One region of the Nitrosomonas sp. TNE100 genome, then DNA from elsewhere that is predicted to be linked to it. Evidence: predicted binding sites of a transcription regulator. Region 1 holds the regulator's gene; each other region holds the start of a gene.
What was found. Region 1 encodes sigma-54, which starts transcription at its own class of promoters, with help from an activator protein. Its sites were predicted from a motif close to TGGCACNNTTCCTGCT; they were not measured.
Positions count from the first base shown of each region.

Region 2: flgB (flagellar basal body rod protein FlgB) is a predicted target of sigma-54. The motif match lies at 2,094-2,109, and genes of this name have one in related genera.
Region 3: pepA (flocculation-associated PEP-CTERM protein PepA) is a predicted target of sigma-54. The motif match lies at 1,638-1,653, and genes of this name have one in related genera.

Region 1 covers NZ_AP040997.1:2,247,224-2,251,058, forward strand. Annotated here, with positions in the region: gene lptA (lipopolysaccharide transport periplasmic protein LptA) at 1-484, shown strand, start outside; gene lptB (LPS export ABC transporter ATP-binding protein) at 536-1,258, shown strand; gene ACZ5EJ_RS10770 (RNA polymerase factor sigma-54) at 1,264-2,727, shown strand; gene hpf (ribosome hibernation-promoting factor, HPF/YfiA family) at 2,902-3,237, shown strand; gene ptsN (PTS IIA-like nitrogen regulatory protein PtsN) at 3,478-3,835, shown strand, end outside.
Region 2 covers NZ_AP040997.1:230,260-234,094, reverse strand. Annotated here, with positions in the region: gene flgE (flagellar hook protein FlgE) at 1-539, opposite strand, end outside; gene ACZ5EJ_RS01175 (flagellar hook assembly protein FlgD) at 555-1,226, opposite strand; gene flgC (flagellar basal body rod protein FlgC) at 1,239-1,643, opposite strand; gene flgB (flagellar basal body rod protein FlgB) at 1,649-2,059, opposite strand; gene flgA (flagellar basal body P-ring formation chaperone FlgA) at 2,286-2,981, shown strand; gene gap (type I glyceraldehyde-3-phosphate dehydrogenase) at 3,169-3,835, shown strand, end outside.
Region 3 covers NZ_AP040997.1:533,883-537,717, forward strand. Annotated here, with positions in the region: gene ACZ5EJ_RS02685 (class I SAM-dependent methyltransferase) at 1-510, opposite strand, end outside; gene pepA (flocculation-associated PEP-CTERM protein PepA) at 739-1,560, opposite strand; gene ACZ5EJ_RS02695 (hypothetical protein) at 1,802-2,872, opposite strand; gene ACZ5EJ_RS02700 (ThiF family adenylyltransferase) at 2,865-3,728, opposite strand.

The DNA of each region.
Region 1 (3,835 bases):
CGCAGATCGCGATAAGCCAATTCATCTGGAAGCCGATCGCGCAACTGTCGAAGATTACAAGCAAAAAGGGGAGTTTCGTACCAGCATATTTACCGGGAATGTCATATTGACCCAGGGAACGCTTATTCTTCGTGCAGATAAAGTCGTGATGAAGGAGGACAGCACGGGTTACCGGCACGCTACAGCTTATGGCAATCTGGTCAGCTATCGTCAAAAGCGTGATGGCGTTGATGAGTACGTTGAAGCATGGAGCCGACGCGCAGAATATGACAACAAAACCGACAAAATAGAATTGTTTGGAAGCGCGCGACTGAAACGCGGCACCGATGAAGTAGAAGGGGATTATATCTCCTACGATATAGCAAGCGACTTTTTTCAGGTATTTGGCCAGCCTCAAGCGGAAAATGATAAAAATTCTGATCACAGGGTACGTGCCGTGATTCAGCCAAAAGCGAAACAACCTGACGCAGAAACAGAAAAATAAAACTATCAAAAAATATATTTACCACTGTATATCGCCACTCCGGGTCATCTTATGAGTGAATTAAGAGCTGAAAATCTGAAAAAAAAATATCAGTCACGCACCGTCGTGATGGATGTATCTTTCTCTGTTCGCAGCGGCGAGGTTGTTGGTCTGCTTGGCCCTAATGGTGCAGGCAAAACCACCTGTTTCTACATGGTGGTTGGACTGGTTCCATTGAACGGAGGGGAAATATTTCTGGATGAACACAATCTGAGCCAGCTGCCGATTCATCAGCGCGCCCGGTTGGGGTTAAGCTATCTTCCCCAGGAGGCATCAGTTTTCCGTCGGCTTTCGGTCGAAGAAAACATTCTTGCAGTACTAGAATTACAACACTTTCAGAAAGATGAAATGCAGCGGCATCTGGACGGATTGCTACATGACCTGCATATCGGTCATCTGCGTGAGAGCCTAGGCATGAGCCTATCGGGTGGTGAACGCAGGCGTGTAGAAATTGCACGAGCACTGGCATCCCAGCCGCGCTTCATCCTGCTGGACGAACCCTTCGCTGGAGTAGATCCAATTGCCGTTATGGATATCCAGAGAGTCATCGGTTTTCTCAAATCACGCGGAATCGGTGTACTTATCACAGATCATAATGTGCGAGAAACACTGGGGATTTGTGACCGTGCCTATATCATCAGCGAAGGAACCGTGCTTGCCAGTGGAGTCCCTGCTGAAATCATCAATGACGGACGTGTCCGGGAAGTTTATCTGGGGGAGCATTTCAGGCTCTGAAAAATATGAAGCCGACTCTGCAACTCAAGCTTTCTACCGGCCTTACACTGACACCGCAACTGAAACAATCAATTCAGCTGCTTCAACTATCTGCACTTGAACTCAACCAGGAAATCTCACGTATTGTCCAAGAAAACCCTTTGCTTGAGCTGGATGAAGATATCGATCAAGAAAAACTTGAAACTGAAGGACAAGATTCTTCGTTAGTATCATCAGATTTATCTGCTACAGCAGAAGCTAATGAATCCCATGATATTAGAGAAAACACTGAAATATCGAACGACTGGCTAGATGACTCATTGTATTCAGATCAGGGGGCTTTTTTAGACACACGTAGACAAGATGATGAGGAGTATGATCAGGACTATTCTCGCCTGGTTAGCAAACCCGCCAGCTTGCGTGAACACCTGCTCATGCAAATCAGCTTGAGGCAACGTTGCGAACGAAAAAAGAAAATTACCGCGCTGCTGGTGGATAGTCTGGACGATAATGGTTATTTTACTCAGGATCTGGAAGAGCTTGCCAAGTTACTTCCGGTTGAACTGGAAATCGACATCACGGACCTGAAGTCAGCCCTTGCTTATATTCAGCAACTGGATCCGCCCGGCGTGGGAGCACGCAATCTGCGGGAGTGTCTGTCTATACAGCTTTCAGCATTGCCGGATGCAACGCCACTACGAACGGAAGCACTCAAACTGGTCAATGAGCACCTGGAAAGTGTCGCTGCCAAAAATTTCCCATTGCTCAGGAAAGTTCTTGGCTGTGATGAAACCTGTTTACAGTCAGTTTACCAGTTGATCACTCAACTCAATCCCAAGCCTGGCGATGATTTCAACGCAACAACAGCACGTTATGTCATTCCTGATGTGATTGTGACCAAATCGGCTAGAGGCTGGGTGGCACAGCTTAATTCCGATTCAGTTCCGCGTGTGCGCGTTAACCATTTATATGCCGACATTCTGAAGCAGAATCGTAATGAAGCAATCCGACCACTGATGGAGCAACTGAAAGAGGCCCGCTGGCTGATCAGAAATATCGACCAGCGCATGGTTACCATACTCCGGGCCAGTCAGGCGATTATTGATTGCCAGCAAGCATTCCTGGAGCATGGCGAAACAGCTGTGCGCCCCCTTGTTATGCGTGAAATTGCCGAAGTTCTTGGATTACATGAGTCAACCATTTCTCGTATCACAACCCAGAAGTATATGCGGACACCGCACGGTATCTTTGAGCTCAAATATTTCTTTGGAAGCCATATTCCCGCTGAAACGGGTGAAGCACATTCAGCCATAGCTATTCGTGGACTTATTAAGCAATTGATCCAGAATGAGGATCGAAAAAAGCCACTTAATGATAGTCAAGTTTCACAAATACTCGCGCAGCAGGGTATTGTTGTTGCTCGCCGTACTGTTGCAAAATATCGGGAGTTCATGCATATTCCCCCGACTAATTTACGTAAAATACCCTAGGAAAATTCTGAAAAAATCAGCTGATTACCATGAAGCAAATCAAGGTGAAAAAGTACAGTTCACAAATAGCATATGTGTACTCGAAACCTGATTTCAGGTCGGTATAGCCAGACAGATACTTTCAGAGTTTTCCATGATACCCTTGAACACGACTCTCTCACATAAGGAGAAATAATGAATTTGAATCTCACCGGTAATCACGTGGCAATCACACCTGCCATGCGTGACTACGTTACGTCCAAAATCGAGAGGAGCACACGCCACTTTGACAATATCATGGCTATCAATGTGACCCTTTCCGTGGATAAACTCAAACAAAAGGCTGAAGCCACGGTTCACTTACCAGGTAGAGAGATTTTTGTCGAGGCCGATAGCACCGATATGTATGCTTCAATTGATAGTCTGGCAGATAAGCTGGCTCGCCAGATCCTTAAGCATAAGGAAAAAAATATTAGACAGCGCAACGATCAGGGTGGGCTGAAAGATCAGGAATTTGAACAGCCCGAATAAACCCGTCCACTTCTCCTCATATATTTGTAAAGAACTGCAGCAGCAATGCCAGAAAAATCTCGAAAAATGGGACCGTACCTAATCAACAGCCAACTATAGCCATGTTGCCCGCGCAGCGGAAAAGATGACCTACGGAACATCAGCAAGTTGGGCACATATATAGTGAGTGATATAAAAAAACAGTCCCGTTTTCAATAAGAAGAAAACACCGCCTAATTTCCTAAAGTGGTTTGAATCTCCATGAATCTCATTACTCAATTATTGCCGGAATCCAACATTATTATTGATCTGGATGTGACCAGCAAGAAACGTGTATTTGAGCAAGTTGGTCTGTTATTTGAAAATACCCTGCATATTGCGCGCAGCCAGGTTTTTGACAGCTTGTTCGCACGTGAGAAACTCGGATCAACCGGGCTTGGTCAGGGAGTCGCCATCCCGCATGGCCGGATCAAGGGACTGCGCGAAGCAGCTGCAGCGCTGGTCAGAATGAAGGAAGCTATACCTTTCGACGCTCCAGACGGCCAACCTGTCAGTATTATCTGCATCTTGCTGGTGCCGGAAAAAGCAACAGATCAGCACTTGATGATACTGAGCGAAC
Region 2 (3,835 bases), 470 kb from region 1:
TAGGTTAATGGATTGTTTGCGTCAAACGCCACACTTGTAACACTTGTACGCGCATCCAAATTGACGCCTGTTGCAAAATTGGCAGTTGGCTTAGGTGTCAGATCCGAAGTAGGTAATCGCAGATTAACCGGTATATTGGGAATAATCTGACCGGAAGCATCGGCGGCAAAACCAGTAACGTTGTAACTATTTGCATTAACCAGAAATCCATCCTTATCCAGATGAAACTGGCCGTTACGGGTATAGCTGATCGTGCCATTGTTATTCGTCCGAAAAAAACCATTTCCGGTTATTGCCACATCTAGCGGATTGTCGGAACTGGTCACATTCCCCTGGGCAAATTCCTGCGCGATAGCTGCCACCTGGGTGCCAATTCCGATCTGATTCTTGCCCCCACCTAATGAATTGGCGAATACATCACTGAACTGCGCTTGTGATTGCTTGAAGCCAACCGTATTAGCGTTAGCAATATTATTACCGGTAACGTCCAGTTTGGCCGAGGCTGCTTTTAGACCACTTAATCCATGCTGAAAACCCATGATTTACTCCCCTGATCAAAATATTTTTTTAATATCATGCATACCGACGTAACCCAGCCTACCTACTTCCAGCAAGGCGCCCTCCTTGCCAGCCTGTGCGCTGCTGACCGAACCAAATGCCAGAGTGGAAGCAGCTACCTCCTGGTTACTGCGCACGGCTTTCAGGGCGAAACTGTATTGCCCCCCGGCAGCTTCGTTACCATTGTTTGCCAGGCCATCCCAGGCAAATGTGCCCACCCCTGCCGGTTGCGTGCCTAGATCAATGTCACGCACGGCAATACCGGCGCTATCCTTGATGGTGACGACCAGCTTGTCTACCGGTTCGGTCAGTTCAAATCCGCCGATTCCGGTGTGGTTTTCCAGTTGCATGTCAGCGCCTGGAACCAACACGCTACGGCCAATCATGTTGGCGGCTTCAAATGAACGCCGTGCATCGGAATCCGATACCAGCTTTTCCAGCGTGCTATTGAGCTTGTCGATGCCGCTTACGGTACTGATCTGCGCCATCTGGCTGGTTACTTCTGCGTTATCCATCGGGCTGAGCGGATCCTGATTTTGCATTTGTGTCACCAGCAGTTTGAGAAACCGCTCCTGCATATCCTCATCACCCTTGCGGGCAGTCTTGATACTGCCCCCATTGGAAGTCAGCAGTTCGGATACGCTGGAATTGTTTTGCACCTGACTCATATCTATCTCTCCTTATTGGCCAATTGATAGTGTTTTTTGCAGCAATGTTTTGGTCACGTTCATCATGTCAACGCTGTTCTGATAGGAACGCGATGCCGACATCATATTGACCATTTCATCCACAACGTTGACATTGGGCAGGGTAACGTAGCCTTTTTCGTCCGCCATCGGATGCTTCGGGTCATACACCACCCGCATGGGCGAGGGATCATGCACGATACCTGCCACCTTGACGCCCTTTGCCTTATCTGCAGAAATATCAACGGTACGAAAAACAACTTGCCGGGAACGATAGGCTTCACCCGTTGAACTGGTAGCGCTGTCTGCATTGGCGAGATTACTGGCCACCACATTCAGCCGCTGTGACTGGGCGGCCATGGCTGAACCGGCGACATTGAATACACTGAACAGGGACATGGCTATTAATTTCCTTCTCTGATAGCGGATAACAGGGTTCGGAACTGGCCGCTGATAAATGTCAGTCCAGCGTCATAGCGTATGGCGTTATCCATAAACTGCATACGCTCGGTATCCATATCAACGGTATTACCGTCTATACTGGGTTGCTGCGGAACACGATACTGCTCCGGCACGGACGTAATCGATCTGAAATCGGACAAGCCGATATGTCTTGATGAAGTCGTCGCCAGCGCACTTTGTACCTGTCTTGGCGACTGAACGTTTTGCATTGCCTTGGAAAAATCGAAATCTTTCGCCTTAAAACTCGGGGTATCCGCATTGGCAATATTTCCCGACAACAGCTCCTGCCGGGCCGCTCGTAACCCGAGTGCCTTTTGGTTAAAGCCAAGCAGATTGTCCAGTTTGTTGATCATGTTTTCCTCCTGCAAAGTAGTCATAATTACTATAAGCAGGAACCATGCCAAATTGAACAAGCCATTATTTCCAGCCAATCAATCAAACTGATCCATAATCACCTTTCAGTTTCCAGGTTAGCCAGGGAATTGCGGCGATACCATGCTGAACCAGCGGCAAAAATTGCCGTCAGCGGCAAAAACTGACCGTCCTGATTGTCAATCCCGATAGCCAACCATACCGGACATGAACAAAAAACCCTTATTGATCATACTCGTATGCAGCCTCCTGCTCCCTACAACGGCAATCGCTAGCGAAGACTTACCTACAGAAACAATACACAAGATAATCAATGATTTTGTGCGTGTGGAAACCCGTCACCTGCCCGGCAGGGTCATCATCAAGACAAACCAGTTGGATTCACGTCAGACATTACGCCCGTGTAACCAGCTTCAGCCTTTTCTGCCGCCAGGCGGACGCTTATGGGGAAAATTCTCAGTTGGCGTGCGTTGTCAGGATGAAGCTGCCTGGACACTTTATGTGCCGGTTGAAATCGAAGTGATTGCCAACGTCATACACGCCGCACAGCCCATCAACATGGGAAAATTAGTGGATACACAGGATATTGTGAGCAAGGAAGTCGATCTCGTGCGCATCCCCGCTGGGGCAGTCACGGATCCTGATCAGGTAGTCGGCAAGGTGGCGGTAACCTTTCTTGCTTCCGGCCAGCCGATACGCACACACCAGCTACGCGCTCCATATATCATCACACGTGGACAGAAAATACGGCTCACCGCAACCGGAGCAGGATTTGCCGTCAGCACGGAAGGTGAAGCACTCGCTGCTGCTGCCGAAGGAGAAGTGGTACAAATACGTAACCACACTGGACGAATCATGAGCGGAATAGCACGGGCGGGAGGAATAGTGGAGATAAAGCAATAGTGACAACGGCCAGAGGCATAAAATTTGGAAGAAGTTTACTGAGTTACTAAGCAGTTTTATACACTGGCGGAATAAAAATCTGCTAGTTTAAGAGGATGGCATGTCAGCTCATCCAAAATATGCGTTTTGCGCCTAATGCGACAGAACCGTTTATTTTTCCTATACACCTAACCAGCACGAGGACATCATGGCGATCAAAATTGGTATCAACGGCTTCGGACGAATCGGTCGCTGCGTTGCACGCATTGCGGCTCAGAACCCTAGCGTCGACCTTGTCGCAATTAACGATCTGACAAGCGCCGAGCAGCTTGCGTACCTCTTTAAGTACGACTCAACGCATGGCAAATACGCGGGCGTGGTCAGCAGCACCGAAAACTTGATCAGCGTCGACGGTGACAAGATACGCGTTTTTTCTGAAAGAGACCCCTCCAATATTCCATGGGGCGATCTTGGTGTGGATTATGTGCTGGAATGCACGGGTATTTTCCGCAATAAAGAGCAGGTTTCGAAACACATCGAAGCTGGCGCAAAATTTGTGCTCATGTCGGCTCCCGGCAAGGGCCTCGACATGACTTTTGTGTTGGGCGTGAACGAAGAAGGTTTCACTCCTGATATGACTGTGATCGACGTCGCGAGCTGCACTACCAATTGCCTGGCTCCAGTTGCAAAGGTCCTGCATGAAAACTTCGGTATTCAGAACGGCCTCATGACAACAATTCACTCGTACACAAACGACCAAGGCCTCCTGGATGCACCGCATAAGTCGGACTTCCGCCGTGCTCGCGCAGCCGCTGTGAACATGGTCATCACCACCACTGGCGCAGCCGTTGCCGTGACCAAGGCGATGCCTGAGC
Region 3 (3,835 bases), 770 kb from region 1:
TAAAGCTCCTTCTGTTCTCAATACCCGCCTGATTTGTCTAAAACAATTTTTTAGTAAACGTTCGCTGGGCAGGTGATGTAATGCCAGTGTGCTGATAACAGCATCGACCGAGTTGTCAGGAATTGTATTGAGTGTCGAAATATCATCTCTGACAAAAGAGATATTGTTCACTCCCAGCTGATCACAATAGGCCTTGGCATTTTTTAACATATTTTCTGACATATCTACGCCAATAAATTCAATCTGTGGATTAATTTGGGCAATTTGTGCCAGTTGTGTTGCGGGGCCACAGCCAAGATCGAGTACCTTATTACAGTCCTGTATAATTTGAGAAATACGGGTGGTATTGAACAGGTAAGTGGCAGACATAATACCGTCAATACGCCCGGCTTCTGCAAAAGCCGCTACCTGGTTTTTATCCTGCATGACCAAATCTGGTTCAGGCTCGCGATTAAATTCATGTTTTCCAAGTATTTCTCGCAGTAACGTTGGAATAACCGAAATTCTCATGTTTCTTGCTCCTGTATCAGATTTTGACTAGCAGTTTACTAGGATTGGAATACAGGTAAAAGACAAATACTGGGAGAAATATACGTTTTAGTAACACGTAGCTTGGGTTATATGATCCAGCAGAAAATTATATTAGGGAGAAAGGAGGTGTTGAATGTAAAACTAAAAAGCCCCGCACCGGCTAGCCGTATGTGGGGCTTTGTTAGTTGATTAGTAGACTAGTATTGATTAGGCTTTTTTACGAAGACGTGAAGTGCCAAAGCCGAGTAAGCCGATTCCAAGCAAAGCAAGCGTTGCCGGTTCTGGTACTACGCTCCCTTGAAAATCAAATGTACCTACACCACTTTTAACAGCCACGATACATTCACCTGTTAAGCAACCTGTTGCTGTGTCATAGTTAAAAGCTACTGCATCACCTGTATTGTTAAATGCATTGAACATCAAGTCATAAAAAGGATTGGGCTGAGAAAAAAAGGATTGCCCTGCGGGAGATGTCAAAAAATCAGTGTAGGAATTTAAAGCTACCCCTCCTTGAATAATAGCTGACTCGCCTGTTATTAGTGAACCTGTCGCAAGTATGAAATCATCAGCTATCGTACCACCAACAGATGCTGGGTTTGTTAAAGTTGCCTGTGTAAACGCAGTATCTAAATTTGGATCGGCGTACATGGTGAATGTAAGGGTATCTAAGGTATACGTACTTCCGGTAGTACCGAAACTACCGGAACTCAAACTGGTTGTTAAATCAAATGTAAGATAAATCCCGTAATCTACAGTGATACGGGAAATACCTGCTCCCACGGTAGAGCCTGCAAGTGCAAAATTCGAAAAATCAATATAGCCAGATTCAGCAGCAGTGTTAGTAGAAGCATTTAGAATAATTTGTCCTGATGCCGTTCCTGCAAGCGAGTCGGCCTGAAAATCATTATGTGCAGAATTTCCTGTAATATAGCTTGGGCTCACTGTAAATACTTGGTATGCCAATGCCTGGCTGGAAATTCCTAAAATACCTAAACCGCCAAGAATAGCCGGGATTAATTTTTTGTTCATAAGTCACCTTTAAGTTTTAATACATAGATCAAGAGGCAAATATCGCGCATTTTTGTTCAAACGCTTACTTTTATATAAGCATAAGATATGCCAATTTTTTGATTCATGCTTAACGATATGTTTATAAACATAAATTTTCTTAAAAATAAATAGAGATTTGGTTCTTTTTTGTTATTCAGAAAAAATGTAAAAAAAATCGACAAAGGCTAGCCAAAAGTAGTGGATATTGAGTCGAGGGGTGTTAGCTGTGTTCAACTAGTGACGTAATCTCTGGTCGGCTGGTAATTATTGGTAAATGACTGGCATTTCCCATTCTAAAGAGAATAACTGGTATGTTTTCAGGAAATATTGTTTTCCAGCCGGCCAAAAGTTTTTGTTGCAGGGTTGCTGGAATACCTTCGTTTATTGCTTGTGGCAGTGCATAGATTGCAGAAGCAGGCATGGGTTGCAGCACACGCCCTTGTTTGGTCAGGGTAAGCCACAGTCTTTGAAATGAGCGCCCGGCTTGTAGTATCGATTGAGTGTCGATTTTTTTTACACTTAATGCACCTAAATGGGGAGCAAGCCGACAGGGTAAATAGCTGGAGCGAAAACCCAATACGTGGTGCATTCCGAAAGAGTTGGCCAGTTGTGCGATTGGCCAATGGCGCAACAGGCTGAAGAAGCCTCGCGATAATGGTTCAATACCTAATGCACCGGGTGGTAACCCTTCGGTGCAGGTAGTGTGCCAGCCAATATCAAAGCGAATGGCGGAGAACAGCTCTTCATGCAAAAGCGGGTTGCGAAAACGTTCGGTTTCAGCAATGCGCATCAGGTAAGCAGTTTGTTTGCGTAGTGCAGGAGTATCCAGCCAGTGTAATTTGCAATCTGAATATTTTTGTATTGTCTGATGTAATACCTCTCGTTCGATATCAGTCATACCAGGGCCGAGAAAGTGTAATCTGCGGTTGGTGTGACGCAGGGGAATCATTTCTCGAAGGGAGTCTTCTTCAGTCTGATCTGCATGTAGGGTGATTTGCAGGATCAAGTGAGGGTTGCTTGGTTCGGGAAATGACATCGCTTCAGCATGGAAATTGAAATGACTGGCGGCGAGTACAATATTTTCTGTTATAGCTCCCAAAGATAATAATGCCAATACCCATTTATATCCTCCTTCGGACGGAAATTCAGTTCTGGTGTGATAAATATGGATACTGTTTCCGGTTATCTTGAAGCGAGCTTGGTGCTGGTTATCTGCTGAAGGCGCCAGAATGGCGCTTTGCAGGATGTAATCAAGTTGTTGTTGGGTTACTTTGTTTGTCTTGCTATGCATGTTTAAGTTTGCGATGAGCCAGGGAAATGGCTAATCGACTCAGTGGATTCCTATTTCCCCAGGGACGCCATGTGAATGCTAGTTTGTTTAGATAGGCATCAAAGTGATATCCCTTGGGTGCTACTCTGATTGGCCCGCGACCAAGCAGAATTTTTAGAGCCTCGGTTGCGGCTGCTCCTGCACAAAGCTGGCAGGCCATGATGGTGGACGGTCCTTTGCGGTTAACCAGATCAATTGTAGTCGGATCAACTAGATAGCTCATTTGCAGGCGTGCGGGTGCGAGCCCTATAAAAAAACGTAACCCCTTTTCTTCTTCTAAGCTATTTTTTAAGCCAAAATAATCCTCAAAGGTCATGCCTCTTGGCATGAAGTTGAGTACTGCTGTGCCCATGCCCAAAGGAGCAGCGGTTACTGCGGGGATATTTTTGGCGGCACAGGATGCAAATATATGTTGGCGAGCGTTGAAGGCAAAAAAATCCAGGCCATCAATGTAAATATCAACATCAGCCAGAAATGCCTCGGAATTGCCTTCATTTATACCATCGGGAAATCTGGAAATTTCCAGGTCGGGATTAATTTTAAGAGCTTCCCTGATCATGACATCAAGTTTGCTCAATCCTATGGTTTCAATGTTGGCACCAATTTGTCTGTTGAAGTTGGCCAGATCAAAAGTGTCAAATTCGGCCAAATGGAATTTACCTATTCCCAACCGACAGAGTGTCAATAGATGAAGTCCGCCAACCCCCCCCAGCCCGGCGATAGCGACTCTTTTTTGTTGTAATCGATTTTGTTCTTCTCTTGTCAGCCAACCGATGTTGCGGGAAAAGGCCTCGTTATAAATAAATGGCTGCTGCATATTGATAAGTTTAAATCTATTTACCTAAAGTCGAATGTTTCTGCATGATTTTAATTTGTTTTCTATGATTTAAATATTAGTCGTTATTTGATTTCTTGAAAAATCTA